DNA from 2 places in the Polaromonas sp. LjRoot131 genome. Region 2 is predicted to be linked to the other one. Evidence: riboswitches for the same ligand, from Rfam matches in the RefSeq annotation. Region 2 holds a riboswitch; the other holds the start of a gene.
What was found. A riboswitch is a leader RNA that binds a small molecule or an ion and turns the genes downstream of it on or off. The one in region 2 is predicted to bind glycine.
Positions count from the first base shown of each region.

Region 1: another riboswitch for glycine. It lies ahead of ACSQ27_RS12505 (D-amino acid dehydrogenase); the one in region 2 lies ahead of gcvT (glycine cleavage system aminomethyltransferase GcvT).

Region 1 is NZ_CAXUPF020000002.1:426,438-438,055, reverse strand. It holds gene ACSQ27_RS12575 (CmpA/NrtA family ABC transporter substrate-binding protein) at 1-623, shown strand, start outside; gene ntrB (nitrate ABC transporter permease) at 660-1,529, shown strand; gene ACSQ27_RS12565 (ABC transporter ATP-binding protein) at 1,576-2,370, shown strand; gene cynS (cyanase) at 2,420-2,863, shown strand; gene ACSQ27_RS12555 (hypothetical protein) at 2,915-3,379, opposite strand; gene ACSQ27_RS12550 (DUF1801 domain-containing protein) at 3,382-3,765, opposite strand; gene ACSQ27_RS12545 (hypothetical protein) at 3,789-4,169, opposite strand; gene ACSQ27_RS12540 (hypothetical protein) at 4,275-4,571, opposite strand; gene ACSQ27_RS12535 (hypothetical protein) at 4,674-5,093, opposite strand; gene ACSQ27_RS12530 (hypothetical protein) at 5,137-5,637, opposite strand; gene ACSQ27_RS12525 (CaiB/BaiF CoA transferase family protein) at 5,797-7,029, shown strand; gene ACSQ27_RS12520 (alpha/beta fold hydrolase) at 7,086-7,820, shown strand; gene ACSQ27_RS12515 (hypothetical protein) at 7,817-8,314, shown strand; gene ACSQ27_RS12510 (GrpB family protein) at 8,329-8,862, shown strand; glycine riboswitch at 9,057-9,165, shown strand; gene ACSQ27_RS12505 (D-amino acid dehydrogenase) at 9,267-10,586, shown strand; gene ACSQ27_RS12500 (DUF1737 domain-containing protein) at 10,656-10,865, shown strand; gene ACSQ27_RS12495 (DinB family protein) at 10,862-11,389, shown strand; gene ACSQ27_RS12490 (OmpW/AlkL family protein) at 11,428-11,618, opposite strand, start outside.
Region 2 is NZ_CAXUPF020000001.1:391,308-402,925, forward strand. It holds gene gcvP (aminomethyl-transferring glycine dehydrogenase) at 1-1,463, opposite strand, end outside; gene gcvH (glycine cleavage system protein GcvH) at 1,527-1,892, opposite strand; gene gcvT (glycine cleavage system aminomethyltransferase GcvT) at 1,931-3,091, opposite strand; glycine riboswitch at 3,158-3,259, opposite strand; glycine riboswitch at 3,281-3,394, opposite strand; gene ACSQ27_RS01880 (hypothetical protein) at 3,749-4,306, opposite strand; gene ACSQ27_RS01885 (TRAP transporter large permease) at 4,383-5,660, opposite strand; gene ACSQ27_RS01890 (TRAP transporter small permease) at 5,782-6,276, opposite strand; gene ACSQ27_RS01895 (TRAP transporter substrate-binding protein) at 6,391-7,362, opposite strand; gene denD (D-erythronate dehydrogenase) at 7,429-8,454, opposite strand; gene ACSQ27_RS01905 (hypothetical protein) at 8,713-9,138, shown strand; gene ACSQ27_RS01910 (hypothetical protein) at 9,283-9,507, shown strand; gene ACSQ27_RS01915 (acyltransferase family protein) at 9,582-10,595, opposite strand; gene epsA (XrtB/PEP-CTERM-associated transcriptional regulator EpsA) at 11,009-11,618, shown strand, end outside.

The DNA.
Region 1 (11,618 bases), on a different contig from region 2:
ACCTGCGCGCCGGCAACATCGACGGCTTCCTGGGCCCCGATCCCTTCAACCAGCGCGCGGTTTACGAAGAGATCGGCTTCATCCACCTGCTGACCAAGGACATCTGGAACGGCCACCCCTGCTGCGCCTTCGGCACCTCCACCGAATTCATCCAGAAGAACCCCAACACCTTTGCCGCGCTCTACCGCGCGGTGCTGACGGCGGCCGCCATGGCGCGCGACCCGAAGAACCGCGAGCTGATCGCCAAGGTCATCGCACCGCAGGCCTACCTGAACCAGCCCGAGGCGGTGCTGCAACAGGTGCTGACTGGCAAGTTCGCCGACGGCCTGGGCAACATCAAAACCGTGCCCGACCGCGCCGACTTCGACCCCATGCCCTGGCAGTCCATGGCGGTGTGGATGCTCACGCAGATGAAACGCTGGGGCTACGTCAAGGGCGAGGTCAATTACAAGCAGATCGCCGAGAAGGTTTTCCTGATCACCGACGCGAAGAAGTACATGAAGGAACTGGGCCAGAAGGTGCCGGAGGGGAGCTATCCCAAGTTCACCATCATGGGCAAGGAGTTTGATGCGGCCAAGGCGGACCAGTACGCAAAGGGTTTTGCCATCAACAAGATGTCCTGACATGGGCGCACCGTCTTTCCCCACTGACCCTTCGCCATGAATATCCTCAAAACCCTGGGCTTTCGCGCCGGCATTGTCTCGGCCTTGCTGCTGGTGGTCTTTGTCGCCGTCTGGTACGCCGCCACGGCCTCGTCGGCCGGCACGGGCGCCGGCAGCGCGGGCATGACGGCCGAGCAGGTCGAGTACCAGAAGATGATGGGCAAGGACCCGGGCGCGGCCAAGGCCTCGGGCTTTCCCACGCCCATGCAGATGGGCGAGACCTTCGTCAGGCAGCTGCGCGACCCGTTTTACGACCGCGGGCCCAACGACAAGGGCATCGCCATCCAGCTGGCGCATTCGCTGGGCCGTGTGGGCCTGGGATTTCTGCTGGCCAGCCTGGTGGCGATCCCGCTGGGTTTTGTGATCGGCATGTCGCCCCTGCTGCGCCGCGCATTTGACCCGTTCATCCAGGTGCTCAAGCCCATCTCGCCATTGGCCTGGATGCCGCTGGCGCTTTACACCATCAAGGACTCGTCGATCTCGGGGATCTTTGTGATCTTTATCTGCTCGGTCTGGCCCATGCTGATCAACACGGCCTTCGGTGTGGCCTCGGTCAAGCGCGAATGGCTCAACGTGGCCAGCACGCTGGAAGTCAGCCCCCTGCGCAAGGCCTTCCAGGTCATCCTGCCGGCGGCCGCGCCCACCATCCTGACCGGCATGCGCATCTCCATGGGCATCGCCTGGCTGGTCATCGTGGCGGCCGAGATGCTGGTGGGCGGCACCGGCATTGGCTACTTCGTCTGGAACGAGTGGAACAACCTCTCGCTCACCAACGTGATCTTCGCCATCCTGGTCATAGGCATCGTCGGCATGCTGCTGGACCTGGCGTTTGCGCAACTCCAAAAGGTAGTGACCTATGTGGAGTGAAACCGCCACCCGCGTCCAGACAAGCAGCCCGCCAAAGAAAGAATATATGCAGGGATTTCTGAAAATCGAAGGGCTCAGCAAGACCTTCACGCCCGGCAGGCCGGTGTTTGCCGATGTGTCCTTCAGCATCAGCAAGGGTGAGTTTGTCTGCATCATCGGCCACTCGGGCTGCGGCAAGACCACCATCCTCAATGTGCTGGCCGGCCTGGACAGCGCGAGCGCCGGCCACGTCTTTATGGACAACCGCGAGATAGGCGGCCCCAGCCTGGAGCGCGGCGTCGTCTTCCAGAGCCACGCCCTCATGCCCTGGCTCACGGTGCGCAAAAACATCGCCTTCGCCGTGGTCTCGCGCTGGCCCGACTGGACGACCGCACAGGTCAACGCCCACGTCGAGAAATTCGTCGCCATGGTCGGCCTCTCGGCCGCCATCGACAAAAAGCCGTCGCAGCTTTCGGGCGGCATGAAACAGCGCGTGGGCATCGCCCGCGCCTTCGCGATACAGCCCAAGATGTTGCTGTTAGACGAACCCTTCGGCGCCCTCGACGCGCTGACACGCGGCACCATCCAGGACGAACTGATGGCCATCGTGCACGAGACGCAGCAGACGGTCTTCATGATCACCCACGACGTCGACGAAGCCATCCTGCTGGCTGACCGCATCCTCTTGATGAGCAACGGCACAGACAACGAAGGTGTCTACGCGCCCGGCCGCATCGCCGAGGAAGTCGTCAACCCCCTGCCCCGCGAACGCACCCGCGCCGGCCTGCATCACCTGCCCGGTTATTACGAGCTGCGCAACCACATCGTCGATTTCCTGGTCACGCGCGCCAAGGCGCATTGACCACTTCATTTCTTTTTTCAACCACCTCAAACACAGGAGCCAAGAAACCATGAACCGCAACGACATCACCGAAAAAATCATCACCGTCAAAGTCAGCAAAGGCATCACCTGGGAATCCGTCGCCAAGAAAGTCGGCCTCAGCAAGGAATGGACAACCGCCGGCTGCCTGGGCCAGATGACCTTTGACGCAAAGCAGGCCAAAGTAATCGGCAAGATTTTTGGCCTCACGGCCGAAGAGCAGAAATGGCTGCAGGTTGTGCCTTACAAAGGCTCTTTGCCCACGCCCGTGCCGACTGACCCGCTGATTTACCGCTGGCATGAAATCGTCGGCGTCTACGGCACGACCATCAAAGAGCTGATCCACGAAGAATTCGGCGACGGCATCATGAGCGCGATCGACTTTTCAATGGACATCGTGCGCCAGCCGGATCCCAAGGGGGATCGAGTCAATGTGGTGTTGTCGGGGAAGTTTTTGCCTTACAAGACTTATTGACGCGATTGGCGAGAGCCGAGGGTCGCGGATGGGTTCGCGCCGATTGAAATGCTAGGACAGTGCGAAGTCATTCGAAACCCTGCGAAACAGGAACCGGCGGTTTCCGTTCGCCTGAACGCATGCGAATCCCTTGGGATGCAGATCCACCAGCTTGCAGGTGAAAAAAAGCGACTCTCGGGTACCCAGCTTCCTGCCATCGATCTCGTTGGTCTGAAGCTTGAGCAGCCCCTCAGTGACATACCAGGGCCCCGAGCTCTTCTCTTCCTTGGCTTCTCCCGTGATGAGCTCCCGGGCCGAAAAAGTGCCCGAAGCATCGAGTGTCACCACCATTTTGATCTCGCGCTCGCTGGAATCTTTGGTTTCGTTGTACCAACTCCCGACGAGAGTCTCTTTTGCCTTCGCATCTTCCGGCGAATCGAGGCCCTCACAGCCCACGATCACAGCCGAAACCAGGAGTAGTACAGCGACACACTTCATTTTGTATAGATTCATTTCCGGCCCCTCCCACTCGGGCATGGCTAAAGCTTCGTCGGATCGCCAAGCGCCTTGTTCAGCCGCACCGCTTCTTTGGCGAGGCGGCGCGACAAGGCCGCGTTGACTTCATCCCCCTCGTGAAATTCCCTCGTCGCCATTTCGTACTTGCCACCAGATTTTAGAAGCTGATCCATTTTGCAAAGGCGTTGCCCTCGCCAGAAGCCGAACAGCACACGGCTTTCTTCGGCGCGAATAAGCAGCACAGGGCCATTCGACAGATAGACCAGGTGGCCCCACTTGATGACTTCGTCCAGCGCGGTGCCGGTCAGGACGGCCGCCCGCACCTGCTCAATCGTGGCACGCTGCCAGCCGGAGAGGGCGACGACGTAAGCCTCAGGGCTGGCGGCGGGAACGCCTTTCTTCATCATGGCAACTCTTCTCGATTGAGGGGTTAGGCCTCTGCATCCAAGACGCCTGCTATGGGTGGCCCTACCCGAGGCGCCCTGTCCTTGCCGGTTTCTATTGCATTGAGGACTTGTTGCAGTGTCATTTCCAGATCGTCTTGATTGCACAAGTACTCTCCAATGCTCCCGTAGCTGGAGTACCTGGAGCGGTTGAAACCGTCTTCAATGTCGTTGTACCAAACAACCATGTTTCCGATGACTGCAACAACCCAAAAGCCATTGCCCGCCCTTCCATAGGACGCTTCTGACCACTTCGCAGGTTCAATTCGAATGACCTCCCATAGCCTTGCCTGCGTAATATCCATCCGACGCTCTGCGGCGTTGATTAAATTCCACAGAGACGCCTCCGAGACCGGTTCCCAGTCCATAAATGTGCTTTCCTCGCTGAGGTTTCCCTGCGCAACAGTTTTGAGTCCGGTTGAACGCCGTTAGGCGGGTAGATTTGGTCGACGCGTGAGCATGAACCAAGATCGCTATAGCCGCAACAGTTGTTGAATGAAATCGACGGATGAAAGAATCGTCATAAAAATGAGAAAAGGAGTGACGACCATAAACAGCGCAAGTCGTATGAGGGAAACTGGCCAAAACTCCAAGAATTTTGTGGCTTTCCCTTGCCGAGAGATAAAGAGCTGATGAACCCACACAAAGGTGAGCAGTGCCGTCGTTGCTGCAGCCTGCAGTGTTCCAGTCATCTCCTGAGCGGTGTTTGACAGGAAGAACACAGCGCCCAAGGATGCGAGCGCGGGCGTAAAGCAAATCAGAGAGATCATCCAAAAGTGCCTGGCTATCCAAATAGCCCATCGCTGAAACGTCGGAGGTGTGCGCATCTTCTAAGACTACTGTTTGACTTAAGCGGAACGAAAAATTAGGAGTCACGGCAACGGAGAAAAATATTCGCGAAACTCCCATCTGCCCACGTGCGTGTAGATCCGGCCACTTTCGCAAAACCATTGCTGATGCTGCTCGACTCCCAACGTATAGCTTCGCAAAGTGACCCGGTTCGTTCCGCGCTCCATGACGTCGAACTTCTCGAAGGAGATATCCGCGCGAGTCTGCTCCCCTTCAAGGTACCAACCGCCATAGCCAGGCCCAAAGACCAGGACCAAGCTCCCGAAGAACTTGTTCTCGAAGAGTGCCCTGGCCTTCTCGGTGACCTCGGGATGCTTTCGCAAGTCTTCAAGTGTCAATGCTTCGTCGGACTTCCACCGTCCAACAAAACATTCTGGAATGCCAGCCGAGAAAGCACGGATGGGTATCAAAATCAGAGCGGTGATGACAAAGAAATTCTTCACGACGCCTCTTGTCCCCGCTTCGTCGGCTAAAACCCGTCGGCCGTCAGAATTCACCGCCGGCCATGGCGATGACAAACGCCACGACAAAAACGATTGCAAATAAGGCAATCAGGCCCCCGACCGCCGCCAGCAAAGGCTTGGACCAGCCACGCCGCGGATAAGCCTTTCCGAATTTCCCCAGGACAAATGCCTGCTGCGACTTGCCCATGGCGTAGTACCAGGTGATCAGCAGCGCAAAGGCGCACGCCCGTCCAATGGCGTCCATGCCTTTGGATTCCGGCAATAACAATGGAACGATGATAAGAAGCAGGACAAAGATAAGGCTTCCAATCACCCAGTTCTTCGAGCTTGCGGCTTTTTCCGGCTGCCCGAGGGCCTCCCAGTTGCGCATGTGAAGGTAAGCCCCAAAGATAGGGGTAAAGAGCAGGCTCCAGCTGGCGGCGGCATTGGGGTTCCAGAGTGCAGGCGCATGCTCGCCGGTCACCAGCTCGTCGATATCGGCGACTTGCGCCTGGGGTGGGGCATAAGGGTTTTGTTCAGGCATAAGGATGATTGTGGTGAAGGTTTTGCCTCGGCGCTTTCGCCGGATCACAAACATCTTGCGGGCGTTTGTGAAGCCGAGCCTGGGATATTAGGCTATGGTCCCGGGCATCGCCTCCTTCAATCAGAGGAAGTTACCCAGCGCTGGAGGCAAAATGTCCCCATGAACTCCTTAGACGGCATCCGCATCCTCGACCTCTCCCGCGTGCTCGCGGGTCCCTGGTGCACCCAGACTTTGGCCGACCTGGGCGCCGACGTGATCAAGATTGAACGCCCGGGCACGGGCGATGACACCCGGACCTGGGGCCCGCCGTTTTTGAAAGACGCGCAGGGCACCGACACCGAGGCGGCTTATTACCTGGGCACCAATCGCAACAAGCGCTCGGTGACCTGCGACATTGCGCAGCCCGCCGGCCAGGCGCTGGTGCGGGAGCTGGCGGCGCACTGCGACGTGTTTGTCGAGAACTTTAAGGTCGGCGACATGGCGCGTTATGGGCTGGACTATGCCTCGCTCAAGGCCATCAACCCGCGCCTGGTGTACTGCTCTGTCACGGGCTTCGGGCAGACCGGGCCTTATGCGGACCGCGCGGGTTATGACTACGCGATCCAGGGCATGGGCGGGCTGATGAGTGTGACGGGCGAGCGCGACGACCTGGGCGGCGGGCCGCAAAAAGTGGGTGTGGCGGTGGCGGATTTGATGACGGGCATGTATGCGACGGTGGCGATTTTGGCTGCGCTGCGTCATGCCGAAAAAACCGGCGAGGGCCAGCAGGTGGACATGGCGCTGCTGGACACGCAGGTGGCCATGCTGGCCAACCTGGGCGCCAACTATTTGGTGAGCGGCAAGGCGCCGGGACGTGCCGGCAATGCGCACCAGAACATCGTGCCCTACCAGGTGTTTGAGGTTGCGCCGGCGGCCGATGGCAGCAAAGACCATTTGATTTTGGCGGTGGGCAACGACTCGCAGTATGCGAAGTTCTGCGCGGTGGCCAAAATTCCGGAGTTGGCGACCAACCCGCTGTTTGCCACCAACCGCAACCGCGTGCAGAACCGCGGCCAGCTGGTGCCGATGCTGGAAGCGGTGATGAAAACGCGCGGCAAGGCCGACTGGCTGGCGGCGCTGGAGGCGGCGAAAGTGCCTTGCGGCGCGATCAACAGCCTGGCGGAGGTGTTTGCCGACCCGCAGATTGAGGCACGCGGCATGGTGACCGAGTGGCGGCACCCGGTGAAGGACGACTTGAAGCTGGTCTCCAGCCCGATGCGCTTGAGCGCGACGCCGGTGCGCACCGATTTGCCGCCGCCGCTGCTGGGCCAGCACACGGATGAGGTGCTGCGCGAACTGATGAACTATTCCGACGCGAAGCTGTCGGAGTTAAAGGGCGGCAAAACGATTTGACGCGGCTGGCCCGCACAAAGACCTGATGCAAATACCTGATTCAAAGAGGTGACGCGATGAAACACAATTTTGTTCTGGTGCATGGCGCCTGGCATGGCGGCTGGTGCTGGCGGCGTGTGGCGCAGGTGCTGCAGCTGGACCACCACAAGGCTTTTGCCGTCACACTGACGGGCCTGGGCGAGCGTGCCCACCTGCTCTCGCCGGCCATCAACCTCGATACCCACATCAACGACGTGATCAACCTGATCGAGGCGGAAGAGCTGCACGAGGTGACGCTGGCCGTGCATTCCTACGCGGGCATGATAGGCACGGCCGTGGCCGACCGCATGGGCGAGCGCCTGAAGCACCTGGTGTATGTGGATGCCGTGGTGCCGCAGCCGGGCGAAAGCTGGAGCAGCACGCACGACGCGGCCACGCAACAAAAGCGTATGGCGGGTGCGCAGGCCACGGCCAATTTCAGCTTTGCGCCGCCCGACCCTGAGGTCTACGGCCTGCAGGGCGCCGACCACGACTGGGTGCAGCGCCGGCAGACGCCGCACCCGGGCAACACCTACCAGGCACCGCTGGATTTTGACGTGAAGCGTGTGGCGGCCGTGCCGCGCACTTTTGTGAACTGCACAGCACCGGCGCTGGCGACCATCACCCCCAGCCGGCTGCGCGCGCGCGACCCTGCCTTCTGGGGCGGCGCCTGGCTGCCGAATTCGCGGGTGGTGGACCTGGCCACCGGCCACGACCCCATGGTGACCGAGCCGGCGGCGCTGGCGCATATCCTGCTGGAGTGCGCTGAATGAAGGCGGTGGGCCGACGCGGCTTTACGGCCGCGCTGGCGGGCAGCCTGGCGCTGCCCGCACTGGCATGGCAGGCGCGGATACCGGTCAAAGTCGCCACCCTGCCTGTGCCGGCTTCACTGCCTCAAGCAGCCCGGTTGGCCGAGAAACAAGGCGGGCCGCTGGTGCTGCTGGTCAGCCTGCCCGGTTGCCCTTATTGCGAACTGGTGCGGCGCAACTACCTTCTGCCCGCGCGCAATGAATCCGGCCTCGAGGCCTGGCAGCTCAATATCAACGACAACAGCACGCCGCTGACCGGCTTCGACGGCAAGACCACCACGGCGGCGGCATGGACCAAAACCTGGAAGGTGAGCTTCACGCCGACGGTGCTGTTCCTGGGCCCCGAGGGCCAGAAGCTGGCCGAGCCCCTGGTGGGCGTGGCAGTCCCGGATTTTTACGGCGCCTACCTCGAGGAGCGGCTGGAGATGGCGCGCACGGCGCTTTTCGCGCTGCGTTAGGAGCTGCTGACGCCATGACGGAACAGGAGTCGCTGCAGGCCGCCATTCACGAGGAAGTGGCGCTGCGGGCTTACGACCCGCGCTGGCCCGGCCTGTTCGAGGCCGAGCGTGAACGGCTGCTGGCGCTGTTTCCCGATGATTTCATCGCCGTCGAACACATCGGCAGCACGGCCGTGCCGGGGCTGGCGGCCAAGCCGGTGATCGACATCCTGGCCGGTGTGGCCTCGATGGCGGCGGCCAGGGCGCTGGTGGCGCCGCTGTGCGCGCAGGGCTATACGGCATCGGCCGAATTTAACGCCTCGCTGGTGGACCGCCAATGGTTGATGCGCTGGGCCGGCGGGCATCGCACGCACCACCTGCACCTGGTGGTGCATGGCGGCGAGGTGTGGGTACAGCGCCTGCGTTTTTGTGATGCGCTGCGCGCGGATGCTGCGTTGGCGGCACGTTATGCGGCGCTCAAGGCGGACCTGGCGGCCCGGTACCCGAACGACCGTGAGGCCTATACCGAGGGCAAGGCCGCGTTTGTGCGCGCTGTGTGTGAAGGCTGAACGCCCATACTGCAGCCTACTATTAAGCCGCTGAATCAGCCCGCTGGACCTGTACTGGACGCCGGATTCGCGTTTCGCAAATGAAGCTTCGATGGTAAATTCAAACCGTTCAAGCAGGAGAGCGCTGCCCCCAAGGGGCGGCCACCGAAGGCGCAAACTTCCATAATCGCTCAGGTCCCGTACTGCCCGGAAACACACAGCCGTCTGGAGAGACGCCGCATGCAAGGTGCGGTGCACCGAAGGAGCAAAGCCGATGCGCGAGCAGCGGCTGAATCTCTCAGGTACCAAGGACAGTGGAAGCGGCCGCAAGCCTGCGATGGCTTGGCGGTTGCCATGATTCTTCTTTGATTCAAGCACCCCCAGGCATTGCGCTTGCGCAACGTCAGTTCTGCTTGAAAAAAGGAATCGCCATGAAAGTCATGGTTTTGGGTGCAGGTGTCACGGGGGTCACGACGGCCTGGTATCTGGCGCAGCGCGGGCACGAGGTCACGGTGATCGAGCGGCGCGGCGCGGCCGCGATGGAAACCAGTTTTGCCAACGGCGGGCAGATTTCCGTCAGCCACGCGGAGCCTTGGGCCAACCCGGGCGCACCACTCAAGGTGCTGCAGTGGCTGGCGCACGAAGACGCGCCGCTGCTGTTCCGGCTGCGCGCCGATGTGAACCAGTGGCTGTGGGGCCTGGAGTTTTTACGCAACTGCACGCCGGCGCGCACCGCGCAAAACATCCGGCAGATCGTGAACCTGGGCATGTACAGCCGCGGTGCGTTGCAAAAACTGCGTGCAGAGCTGGGCCTGCAGTACGACGCGCAGACCCGGGGCATCCTGCACTTCTATACCAGCCAGGCCGAGTACGACGCGGCGCAGGAGCCGGCGCGCATCATGCGCGAGCACGGCTGTGAGCTTGACATGAAAACCGCCGAGGAATGCGTGGCGATTGAACCCGCGCTGGCCCAGTGCCGCGCCAGCATCGCCGGTGGCAGCATGACGCCCAGCGACGAGTCGGGCGACGCCCAGGCCTTCACCGCCGCGCTGGCCGCGCGCTGCGAACAGGCGGGCGTGAAGTTTCTCTACAACACCACCATCCTGGACGTGCAGGCCGCCGGCGGCCGGCTGGACGGCGTGCAGGTGGCCAGGGGCAGCGGCGAAGCGGGCGGGCGCGTGGAGACGCTGAAGGCCGACGCCTATGTGATGTGCCTGGGCGCTTTCAGCGCGCCCTGGGCCAAGCGCCTGGGCCAAAGCCTGCGCATCTACCCGGCCAAGGGTTATTCGGTGACGCTGCCGGTGATCAACGAGGCGGCGTCTTACCAGGTGAGCCTGACCGACGACGAGTACAAGCTGGTGTTCTCGCGCTTCGGCAAGCGCCTGCGCATCGCCGGCACGGCGGAGCTCAACGGCTACAACACGGACTTGAACCTGGTGCGCTGCCAGGCCATCGTGCGCCGCGTGCAGCAGCTGTTCCCGGAGATGACGGACGGCGAAGGCGCGCAGTTCTGGACCGGCCTGCGGCCGGCAACGCCGAGCAACGTGCCTTACATCGGCAAAAGTAAAACCTCCAACCTGTTCCTCAACACGGGCCACGGCACGCTGGGCTGGACGCATGCCTGCGGCTCGGGTGCGGCGATTGCCGACATCGTGAGCGGGCGTGTGCCGGAAGTGGATTTTGCGTTCACCGGTATGCCGGCGCCAGGCCGCGCCATGGCCTTGCCGGGCATGGCCAAGGCCTGAGGGCGGCGCTCATGCAGCGTTTGAACGGACACGGTAATATCGCCCTCCGTTCATTCGCCGCTTGCCGCCATGACATCACCCGCCACCACGCCGCCCGACGGCCTTCCCGCCTATCGCCTCCTCACGGGTCCCGATGACGCGAGTTTCTGCCACCGGGTCAGCGAAGCGCTGGCGCTGGGCTATGCACTCTACGGCTCGCCGGCGGCGACCTTCAATGGCGAGCGGGTGATCGTGGCGCAAGCGCTGCTCTGGCCTTCGGTGCGGAGCGACAAGCCATGAGCGCCCCCTTGAATACCGCCACCCTGCAGGCCATGGCAGATTTCCCGAACCAGCTCGAGCAGTTCTACGCGGCCATTCCCGAAAGCCACAGCCACTGGACGCCGCCGTCATGGGACGGCATCCCGAGCGAGACTTTTTCGGCGCTGGGCCAGGTCTGCCACGTCAGGGACATCGAGATCGACGGCTATCACGTGCGGCTTCAACGCACGCTCACCGAGACAAATCCGGTGCTCGTGTCGCTGGATGGCTACGAGCTCGAGAAGGAGCGCAACTACGCAACAGCCGATGCGCGGGAAGCCCTGGCGGCGTTTCGTGCGGCGCGCCTGAAAACCATGGCGATGTTGTCGGCCGTTACGCCGCAGCAGCTGGACCGCAGGGCGGAATTCGAAGGCTACGGCGCCCTGAGCTTGCGCAGCCTGGTGCATTACCTGTGCAGCCACGACCAGCAGCACCTGGCCGGCCTGCAGTGGCTGCTCGGCAAGATTGACGCGTCCCGCGCGGCAGCCGCTGGGCCCAATTTGTAACGGCGCTTGTCAGGAAAGGCGCCCGACCCCTCGCCTGCTCAGAAGCGCCAGCCAAGCCCCACGCCAAACAGGGTCGGGTCGGCCTTGAACGTGCCGATGTTGACGCCGCCCGCGGACACGTCGGTGCGGATGTAGACCTTCTTGAGGTCGAAGTTCAGGGACAGCTGCTTGCTCAGGGGAATGTCCACGCCGACCTGCAGCGCCGGGCCCCAGCTGCTGCGTTTGATGT
Region 2 (11,618 bases):
TGGGTGTTGAACACCGGGTGTGTGAGGAAAGGCGTGGTGCGGCGCAGGTCGGCGGGAATCAGCGACTCCACGCCTTTTTCGAAGGCGCTGACCACGGGAATCGTCTGGCCGGGTTTGGCGAAGAAGGACCAGAGCAGCTCGATGTCCTTGCGGCTGGTGGTTTCGTCCAGCGACACGCCCAGGTGGTTGTTCAGGCGAAAGCGCAGGTTGGCACCGGCCTTGCGCGCGCGCTCGGCGATTGCATTGGTCGCCTCGCCGGTCTTCACCGTCACGGAATCAAAAGCGCCGGTGTTGGTGATTTCATAGCCGAGTTCCTGCAGGCCGCGCACGAAGACGGCGGTGTAGGCGGCCACACGTTCGGCGATGCGCTTGAGGCCTTGCGGGCCGTGGTAGACCGCGTACATGCTGGCAATGACGGCCGGCAGCACCTGCGCGGTGCAGATGTTGGAGGTGGCTTTTTCGCGGCGTATGTGCTGCTCGCGTGTCTGCAGCGCGAGGCGGTAGGTCGGGTTGCCGTGGCTGTCGACGCTGACGCCGACCAGGCGGCCCGGCAGCGAGCGCTTGAACTCGTCGCGGCAGGCCAGGTAAGCCGCGTGCGGCCCGCCGTTGCCCATGGGCATGCCGAAACGCTGGGTGTTGCCCAGCACGATGTCGGCGTCCCATTCGCCCGGCGGCGTCAGCAAGGTGAGCGCCAGCAGGTCGGCCGCGACGCACAAGGCCGCGCCGTCGACATGGGCCTGGCCCGCGAGCGGACGCAGGTCGTGGATGCTGCCGGTGGTGGCCGGGTACTGGGCCAGCACGCCGAAGTAGTCGCCCTCGGCCATGAGCAGGGGCAGGGTGGCCGAGGCCGTGCTGACCTTGACTTCAATGCCCAGCGGTTTGGCGCGGGTCTGGATCACTTCGATGGTTTGCGGATGGCAGTCACCGGCCACGATGAAGACATTGCTCTTGCTTTTGACGCTGCGCTTGGCCAGGGTCATGGCTTCGGCGGCGGCGGTGGCCTCGTCGAGCATGGAGGCGTTGGCGATCGGCATGCCGGTCAGGTCGCAGACCATGGTCTGGAAGTTGATCAGCGCCTCCATGCGGCCCTGTGAAATCTCGGCCTGGTAGGGCGTGTAGGCCGTGTACCAGGCGGGGTTCTCGAGGATGTTGCGCAGGATCACGCCCGGCGTGCAGGTACCGTAATAGCCCTGGCCGATGAAGTTCTTGAACACCTGGTTCTTGGCCGCGATGGCCTTGAGCTGCTTGAGCGCGGCGGCTTCCGTGACCGGGGCCGGGATGGCCATGGGCGTGCTGCGCGCGATGGAGCGCGGAACGATCCCCTCGACCAGCTCGCGGCGCGAGGCCGAGCCCACGATGCTGAGCATGTGGACTTCGTCGGTCTCGTCAATGCCGATGTGGCGCGCGATGAATTCGGAGGGGTTTTCAAGGTCGCCCAGGGGCTTGGCGGTTTGCATCAACATGTCGGGTCCCGTGTCAGGCTTGGCAGCCAGGAGTCAGAAAACAGAGAAAAGGATAGTAAAAAATCAGGCCGAGAAAGCCGTGTAGCGGGTCTCGTCCATCAGCGCGTCAAGCTGCGATGGGTCGGACAGCTTGATCTTGAAGAACCAGCCGGCGCCCATGGGGTCGCTGTTGGCCAGCGACGGGTCGTCCTTCAGGGCTTCATTGATGGCCGTCACTTCGCCGCTCACGGGCATGTAGACGTCGGCGGCGGCTTTCACCGACTCGACGACGCCGGCGGTTTCCTTCTGCGCGAAGGTCGTGCCCACGGCGGGGAGGTCCACAAACACCACGTCGCCCAGCGCATCCTGTGCATGCACGGTGATGCCGACGGTGGCGATGTCGCCTTCAATCTTGAGCCATTCGTGGTCTTCGGTGTATTTGACGGTCATGAGAATCTCCAGGGGTTAAGGGGTGGGGACGGCAGGGGTCAGCCGCGGAAGTAGCGGTTGGGGACAAAAGGCATGGCCGCGACTTCCATGGGCACGGGTTTGCCGCGCACGATGGCGTTCACGCGGGTGCCCAGGGCGGCGAATTCGGGTTTCACATAGCCCATGGCGACCGGCTGGTTGATCGTGGGGCCCAGCAGGCCGCTGGTGACTTCACCGATTGAAGCGCCGTCGGTGCTTTGCAGTTCGGTGTGGTCACGCACGGGCACGCGCTCCAGCGCCACCAGGCCCACGCGCTTGCGGGCCAGCGTGGCGGGGTCGGCCAGTTGCGCCAGGATTTTGTCCGCGCCCGGGAAGCCGCCGGCGCGCGCGCCGCCCGTGCGCCGCACTTTTTGCATGGCCCAGTTGAGGCTGGCTTCGACCGGGGTGGTCGTTGTGTCGATGTCGTTGCCGTAGAGGCACAGGCCCGCTTCCAGGCGCAGCGAGTTGCGCGCGCCCAGGCCTATGGGCTTGACCTCGGGCTGGGCCAGCAGCGCGCGCGCCAGCGTCTCGGCTTGCGAGGCGTGCACCGAAATTTCAAAGCCGTCTTCGCCGGTGTAGCCGCTGCGCGTGAGGAAGCAGTCGCAGCCCGCGACGCTGAAGCGCCCGCCGGTCATGAACACCAGCTTTTCAACACCTGGGGCCAGGCGCTGCAACGCGTTGACGGCCTGTGGGCCCTGCAGTGCCAGCAGCGCCATCTCGGGCATGGGGATGACCTGGCAGCGCGAGCCGATTTTGGCCTGGATGTGCGCGATGTCGCCTACCTTGCAGGCACCGTTGACAATGACGAAGATGTCGCCGCCATTCGCGTAGTCGCGGTTGAAGAACATCAGGTCGTCGATGATGCCGCCTTCGTCGTTGAGCAGCAGGCCGTAGCGCTGCTTGCCGGCGGGCAGGTCGATCACGTCGACCGGGATCAGTGATTCGAGCGCCGCCGCGGCGTCGGCACCCACCAGGCGCAGCTGGCCCATGTGCGACACGTCAAAGAGGCCGGCGGCCTGGCGCGTATGAAGGTGTTCGGCCATCAGCCCTGCGGGGTATTGCACCGGCATGGAATAGCCCGCGAAGGGCACCATGCGCGCGCCAAGCTCCACATGCAGGTCGTGCAGCGGCGTTTTCAGCAGGGTTTCAGGTACGGCGGAAGAGGTGGACGAATCGGACAAGACATTCTCCGGGGGGGGCAAACAGGTTCATGGCCCTGAGAACCTGAACAGGTTCTCATCCCATGGGCTGCCCCTGCTGTCCACTTTACCTGAGAGATTCACCCGGCGATGCGGATTTGCTCCTTCGGTGGGTCGTCTTGAAAACGGCCTCTCTCCAGTAGGGAACGCCTTGCCGCGTGGTGCGCCGCAGGGCGGTTGCCAGTCCTTTTGCCTGAGCGTTCAGTGCACCAAAAAGGGTTGCCCCGGGGTGTACGTGCGCCTTCGGCGGTTTTCGCTGGGAAAACTCTCTCCTGACCCCGCCGAGTGTAACTTAGGCCGCCCCCAAGACCCTCCCGGCGATGCTGGCCAAGTCTTGCGTCCTGTTCTTCTGGGAGAGGCGGGGTGAGGGCCGCAGCCTTCAACACGCGCAGCGAAATATCAGGCGCCGACAGCCCCCATCCCTGCCTTCCCCCAGCGGGGGAAGGAGCAAAACCAAAAGACACGACTGCAGCGCACCGTTTCTTTCTTACTCCCTCTCCCTCTGGGAGAGGGCAGGGGTGAGGGCCGCGGCTCATGCATGAAAACTTGGGGTATTTGCGCCGCCGGCCCTCACCCCAACCCTCTCCCCAGGGGGAGAGGGGGTAAAACCTCAGGGGTTTGGTCGCGGCTCTCAGGTCGCTACGCCACGATGTCTATGTGCTGCGGCAGCAGCATGGCGATGCGCTCGCTGATGGAGTCGGCACGCTCGTGGCCCGCGATTTTTTCGATTTCTTCGATCATTTCGCGCGAGGCGGCCAGCATGCTGTCGCGGTCCTTGGCGTTGCGCAGCGCTTCGCGAAAGCGCTCGGCCATCACCGGGTCGCGCCGGGCGAACATGCGCTCGCAGATGTCGAACAGGAACATGCGGGTGGTGGCGAGCGAGCGCTTGCCCTCAAACTGGTCGGCCGACACCTGGATGGCCTGCGTGGTTTCGGGGCTCGGGAAGTTCTGCAGCTGGGCGGGTGTGGGTTTGGGAGCGGGCGCCGGTGCGGACGTTTTGCCCGGGTGCGCTTCCAGAAAGCCATCGCGCAGCAGGCGCAGGGCGATAGCCTCGCCGTCGCCGTCAAACAACGGGCGGAAGTCCTGGGCGGACTTGCTGCCGTCGGCCATCAACAGCAGGGTGCGCTCGCGCTGGCCTAGCGTTCTCACGCCGGGCTTGAGCTCGGCGCGGGCACGGTCGGTTTTGTGGAGCTGCATGGGATTTCATCCTGAAATGAAAACCCGAGCATGCCGGCCCGGCGTGACAGCTTCGTGAATCCCCTTCGGGACCGGGCTATTTGGCGTAAACCAGGTCGCGCAGGCCCAGCGAGAGTTGCGGGACGTAAGTGATCACCATCAGGCAAGCCAATATGACCGCTACAAAGGGCAGCAGGTGCGTCACGATGCGGTCCAGCGAAATTCTGGCGACGGTGCAGGCCGCGAACAGGTTTACGCCGAAAGGCGGCGTGATCATGCCGAGTGCGAGGTTGACCACCATCACCAGCCCGAAGTGCACCGGGTCTATGCCGAAATGCACCGCCACCGGCGCCAGGATGGGCGCCAGCACGATGATGGCGGCGCTGGTCTCGATGAACATGCCGATGATGAACAGCGCGGCGTTGACGCCCAACAGGAAGAGGGCGGGCGACTTCAGCACCTCCTGCAGCCAGTGGCCTATGGCGTCCGGCACGCCGGCGCGGGTGATCAGGAAGGCGAACAGCCCGGCGTTGGCGATGATGAACATGATCACGGCGCTGGAAATCACCGACTTGCGCAGGATGACGTAGAGGTCCGCCAGCTTGATCTCGCGGTAGATCACGATGCCGACGACCAGCGCGTAAAACACCGCCACCGCCGAGGCCTCGGTCGGCGTGAAGATGCCGCCGTAAATGCCGCCCAGAATGATGACCGGCATCAGCAGCGCCCAGCCGGCCTGCCAGGTGGCCTTGCCGAAGCTCAAGCGGCCGTCGCCGTCCTGTTTGCCCCAGCCCTTCCAGCGGCAGTACAGGTGCACAAACAGCATCAGTGCAAAGCCGATCAGCAGGCCCGGGCCGAAGCCGGCGATGAACAGTTCACCGATGGAGACCTCGGCGCTCACGCCGTAGAGGATCATGGGGATGGACGGCGGGATGATCACGCCCAGCTCCGCGCTGGTGGCCTGCAGGGCCGCGGCATAGGCCGTGGGGTAGCCGTGCTTGATGAGCGCCGGGATCAGGATGGCGCCTATGGCGAAGGTGGTGGCCACGGACGAGCCGGAGACGGCCGCGAAAATCATGCAGGTCAGCACGCAGGTCATGGGCAGGCCGCCCTGGACGCCTCCCACGATGCTTTTGGCGAACTCCACCAGTCGGCGCGAGATGCCGCCGGTTTCCATCAGGTTGCCGGCCAGGATGAAGAAGGGAATCGCGGCCAGCGGAAATTTGTTGATCGAGGAGAACATCTCCTTGACGGAGATCAGCATGTTGGCGTTGGATGCCTGGATGCCGAAGATGGATGCCAGGCCTATGGACACGGCCACCGAGACGGTGAGCGCAAAGCACAGCACCATCGTTGAAATCATCACCGCGGTCATACCGGGCCCCCACGGTCACTCACTTCGTGTGTTCCCTGCCCCCCGAGGGGGCCGTTGCGCCTGCGGCCCGGCAAAGCCGGTTCCGCGGCCCATGCTTGAAGGTGAAATCCAGCTTCTGTTTTCATTGTGCGGTTTCCAGTTCGTTGCGCTGCGGATCCAGCAGGTTGCCGATGATGCCGATCACGCAGAACATGCCGCCCACGGGCATGGCCACATAGCCCCAGAACATCGAGACCGACTCCAGCCCCGCCATCGACTGCACCTGGCCGCGCAGCGAATAGTCCCAGCCCCACCAGACAATCACGGCGACCAGCGCCAGGGCGGCCAGGCAGACAAACCAGTCCAGCACGCGCCGGATGCGCGGCGGGCTCCAGCGGTAAAGCACGTCCACGCTGACCATGGCGCCCTGCCGGAAGGCCATGGGGATGCCCATGAAGACCATCCAGATCAGGCTCAGGCGGATCAGGATTTCGCTCCATTCGGCGGGCTGTTCCAGGACGAAGCGGGTCACGATCTGGAACATGCCGAGCGCCGAGGCGATGACCAGCATCAGGCAGGCCACCAGCATCGAGAAGCCGGTGGTCCACCGTTCAAATGTGAGGAAGGCTTGTTTCATGGGGGGCCATGGATAAGAGGGATATGGAAAACGCCCGCGAGTGCTATGCCTGCGGGCGCCTTCGGTGGCAAATGGGCGCAGCCGGGCCAGGTCGAAACCGGCCGGCCGTGTACCTTATTTGTAGTTGCGGATCGCGTCGATGTTCGCCTTGCCGAACTGCTTCTCGAACTCGGCATTGACGGGTGCCAGCATGGCGACGAATTTGGCCTTGTCGACGTTCTCGATCACGGTCATGCCCTTGGCGCGCAACTCGGCCACGCCGTTGGCATCGTCCTGGTCGACGCGCGCGCGGTTGGCCTTGGTGGCCTCCTTGGCCGCATCGACGAAGGCCGTCTTGTCGGCGGCGCTGAGCTTGTCGAAGGCTGCCTTGTTCATCACGAAGATGCAGGGCGAATAAACGTGGCCGGTCAGCGACAGGTGCTTCTGCACCTGGTCGAACTTGGCGGACATGATCACGGACAGCGGATTTTCCTGGCCGTCGACCGTGCCTTGCTGCAGCGCGGTGAATACCTCAGGAAAGGCCATGGGCGTGGTGATGATGCCCAGGCCTTTGTAGGCCGCGATATGCACCGGGTTTTCCATGGTGCGCATCTTCAGGCCCTTGAGGTCTTCCGGCAGCTTCACGTCGCGCTTGCTGTTGGTCATGTGGCGAAAGCCGTTTTCGGCCCAGGCCAGCGCCTTGAAGCCCTTGGCGTCGAACTTGGTCAGCAGGTTCTGGCCGATGGGGCCGTCGAGCACCGCGCGTGCATGCGCCTTGTCGCGGAACAGGAAGGGCACGTCGAGGATCTTGGTCTCGGGCACGAAGTTGGGTATGGGGCCGGTGGACGAGAAAGCCAGTTCCTGGGTGCCCAGCTGCACGGCTTCAATCGATTCGCGCTCGCCGCCCAGTGCGCCGTTGTAGAAGGTCTGGACCTTGTAGCGGCCTGCGGTGCGCTTTTCGACCTCCTTGGCAAAGGTGTCGATGGCCACGCCCTGGTGCGAATTCTGCGCCGTGGAAATGCTGATCCGCATGGTTGTCTGTGCGTTTGCCGCCGCGATGAAACCCAGGCCCAAAGCCATGCCGAGCAGCAGTTTTGAAATTTTCATGATGTCTCCAAAATAATCGTTGTTCAGAAAATCCGCGACTACGGCATGCAGCCGTATGCACACCTATTATTGCGCCGACGCCTTGGACACGGTGCGCGGGTTTTCGCTTAAGTAAGCCGCAATAATGCTGTCGAAGTCGGGGTCAGGCAAGAGGCCCAAGCCCCGGGCGCGGGCGGCGTCTATGACCGCCGGCCAGTTGGCCACGATATTGGCGATGGCAGGGTCCGGCGTCCAGTCGATGAGGCCGGCGGCCTCTTTACCGGCCACGCGCTCCAGCGCCGCGGCCATCTCGCCGACCGTGGTCTTCAGCGCCGGCAGGTTGATCGCCGTACGCGCACCCCACTCGGCATCATTGGCCTCCGCCGCGCGCACCAGCCCTTCAATCGTTCGTGCCGGAGAGGCCAAAGCCACGGCCGTTTCGCGCGGCACCGGGCATGCGGCGCGCTGGCCCGCCAGCGGCTCGCGGATCATGCCGCTCAAGAAGCTGGAGGCCGCGCCGTTCGGTTTGCCGGGCCGCACGCTGACGGTCATCAGCCGCACGTTGCGCCCGCGTATAAAACCCTTGCGCGCGTAATCCGCCACCAACTGCTCGCCAATGAATTTCTGGATGCCATAGCTGTTCTGCGGCGTCGGCAGCGTCCTGTCGTCGATCACCGGCGGCAGGGGCTGCGCAGGCGAATTGCCGAACACCGCGAGCGAACTCGCGAACACCACGGTGGGAGAGCTGCCCAGCTTGCGGCAGGCCTGCAGCAGCGCGCGCGTGGCGTCGACGTTGCTGCGCATGCCGAGGTCGAAGTCGGCTTCGCACTCGCCGCTGACGGCCGCGGCCAGGTGAAACACCAGCGCGTCGTCGGCGCGTACGACCTGCGATGCCGTATCGCTGCTTTCGAGGAGTTCGTTAAGGTCGCCGACCACCGCGCGAATCCGAGGGTCTGCTGCCAGGGCTGCGGGCGGTGCTACTCGGTCGACCAGTGTGATGGTCTGTATGGTTTGCGGCGCGGCGCCTGCAAGGGAAAGTTTTCCCTGTTCGAGTAGCTGGCGGGCCAGCCTCGCACCCAGGAATCCGGCGCCGCCGGTGATGACAATATTCATGTGTGTTTTGTCTCCGTCATGACTGTTCTTGGTCTCCGCAGCTTGGCGCCCGGCGTGCCGCACAGTTTAAGCCAGGCCATGTTTCCACGAAGGCGGAGAGTCGGCTCCCGTGACGACGGTCATGAATGCGATGCTCAAACAAACCGAATGGGTTGATTGGTTGCACTCGTCCGTATTGAGGAGGCGGTAAGCAGACTGTCCGCCTAGAATCGGTTTGCAGAGGCTTGGTCCTTTTCATCGACCTGAGAAAAACTCAAAATGAACAACAAGTCTTTCCTTCGCGGACTGCCGACTCTTCTCTTTGTCATTGGTGCAACGCTTGCCATTCCAGTTGAGGCCAAGCAGTGCACACCATCTGGCATTTTCTTTCGTTCGCACGGCGACCAACTGAAGATCGAGTCTGTTGATTCAACGGGAAATCCGAACACCGCGGGCTTTCGCCTCATCGTCCTGGGTAACATGTTTCAAGACGCACCAATACAAGCAAAGGCAGAGGGAGAGATAGCCCTAACCGAAGATCACTGTCTTGGTGTCTATAGCGGGGGAAATTACTGTACGCTGATCTTTGAGTTCTTGCCAAAGTCAGCAAAGATTCACCAAATTGGCACCTGCTTGACTGGCGCGGGAGTAGACCCAGATGGAACATTCCACAGAACGTCCAAGCCCGAACGCTACTTGCCGTAGCCTCGCAGGTCAAACCTTATGACTACAGTTGGTAGCTCGCCCATCGGATTTGGAGACCTCGTACGAGTTCGTGACACGGACGAGACGAGGGCCGTCGGAATCGCTGGCGTTCTCGGTTCCGTTTACGGAGAGACCACACCCTCCGTGACAGAAGTGGATGTAATCGGAACCTCGACTGATGACTTTGCTTTGAATGTTCAACCCCAAGAGGGGAGCGCATTTTGGATTGTCTTGGACTTGCTGGAGTTTATTGATCACGGTGCTGATACTGAGATCGTCGTTGGCAATGTACGGGCGGTGCGCCGCGCGGATGGCGAGTGGGACGAATCGACGATCAAGCCGGGCACACCATGGTGGAAGTTTTGGTAGCACGCGACAACAGATCAATCGACACGAACTTGTCCGTAGGTATTTAGGGGCTGTGCAATGCGGTCCAACCCCCATCAAGCCGGTGCAGCCTTCGCCTCTTTCGCCTTAGCCCTCGAACCAGTCGTGCCCAGCAGCCACAGGTTGAGCCCCGCATGCCGGCTGATCAGCAGCGCCGAGATGATAGGGCCGGCAAGGCCCGCAGCCAGGCCGGCCATCATCAGGACATAAATATCCGTGACACCTATCTTCTTCAAAACAATGCGGCTTGCCGCGGTGAAGAACACATGCAGCAGGTAGATCGCGAATGAATAGGAGCCGATGTAGGCCATGCGCGGCGAACTCCATCCGCTGCGCAGCAACAAAAAGGCGCTGCACACGCCGAGCCCGAGCGCGGGTAGGGAGGTGCCCTGTTCGGAGAACTGCGGCAGCAGCATGGCCACGGTGGCGGCGCAGATGAAGACGGCTGCCGCGATGCCGCGCGCGGCAGGGCCGCCTATTTCAAAGCGCTTGCAGGCCAGGCCTGCGAGGAAAAACGGCAGCAGGTAGACAGCGCCCTGGGCGGCAAAATAATTCGGCGGGCTGAAGTAGTCGAAGAGCACGGCTGCCAAGGCCCAGGTCAGCGCAAAGCCGGCCGGCGTCGCCAGTGCTTTCAGGTGCTCCAGCAGGATGACGACCAGGAAGACGATGAACAAGGCTTCCAGAAACCAGAAGTGGCCCACGGGCACGATGTGCAGCAGCCACCAGTGGTCCACTGCGTTGTTGGTGCCCGGCGTGAATGCCTGCACGACGGCAAAAAGGGTTCCCACCGTGACCAGCGGAAGCAGCAGCCTGCGCACCTTGCCCTTGATGAAGCCCAGCGGGCGGCTCTGGTAGGGACGAAAGCCGTAGACGTAGCCCGAGATGAAGGAGAACAGCGGCATGCGGATGTAGGCCAGCGCTTCATTGAAGACCTGCAGCCAGTGCCCTTCGGGGATTCTCAATCCGGTGGTGGGGGTGTCTCCCACCACATGGAACAAGACCAGCAAGACGCAGGCAATGCCTCTCAAGGTGTCCACTTCAAGGCTGCGTTTCATTTTCTGGCCGGTCATCGGATGCGGGTTCCTTTCTGATGCTGCGCGAAATATCCTGACGCCCGGCTTGCGGGGTCGTGTGAGTGCGTGTCTCTGCGCACGTGTCTGCGTTGGAATGCCTAGAGCGTAATCAAGCAAGGCACCAAGCGCGGGCATGAAAAAAGCAAACTGTTGCAAGCCGTATCGTTTTATGCGGCATCCCTCATCAAGCGAACAGCTGTTACGTTGTTGCAACGAATGCGCAGACGTTTCGTCAAATGAATCAATCGGGAAAACCCTAAACTGAGTCCGTCTCCTACATCAACTTTCTCGCTTGGCGCATGGCGCCTCCCGGCGATTTGTTCGATCCTCAATCAGCCGTTCCGGGGCGCCCCTACACAGGCTTACAGGCGCGCTCACGGAAACAAAAACTCAGGAAGTGATCCCCAGACATGAATTTTCAGACTCCGCTTTCCAGCGAAGACTCCTCGCGCTATGCCGCATTGGTCGGGCAAAGTGCGGCCATCACACGGCATGCCGAACTGCTGGCCTGGCTGCAGGGCGACATGCAGCAATGCCTTCCCCACGACATCCTGCTGGCGGGCTGGGGGAATTTCCAGGAAGGCACCGTGCAGCACGACGTGGTGTCCAGCCTGCCCGGCGCGCGGTCCTATGCCCCGGGCACGGACGGCCTGCCTTTTCTTCTGGGAAAGTTCCACGAGCGCTGGCTGGCCGCCGGCCGGCAGCCCTGCAGCCTGGACTTCAGTGAATTCGACTACCTGCTGGGCCAGGCGAGCCTGCCGGGCTCATTCAGCGACAGCCTGCGCGGCATGCGCTCTGTGCTGATCCATGGGCTGCAGGACGAGCGGGCGCAGCAGGACTGCCTGTATGTCCTGATGTGCGCCCAGCCGATTCCGCTGGAGCCGGCACGCACCGCCATGCGCATGCTGATGCCCAGCATGGATGCCGTGCTGCGCCAGCTGGCGCCCCTGCCGCAGCAGCGCCGCAATGCGCCGGCCGCGCGCGGCGCCGCCGAGGACGCCTGCGGCCTCAGCGAACGCG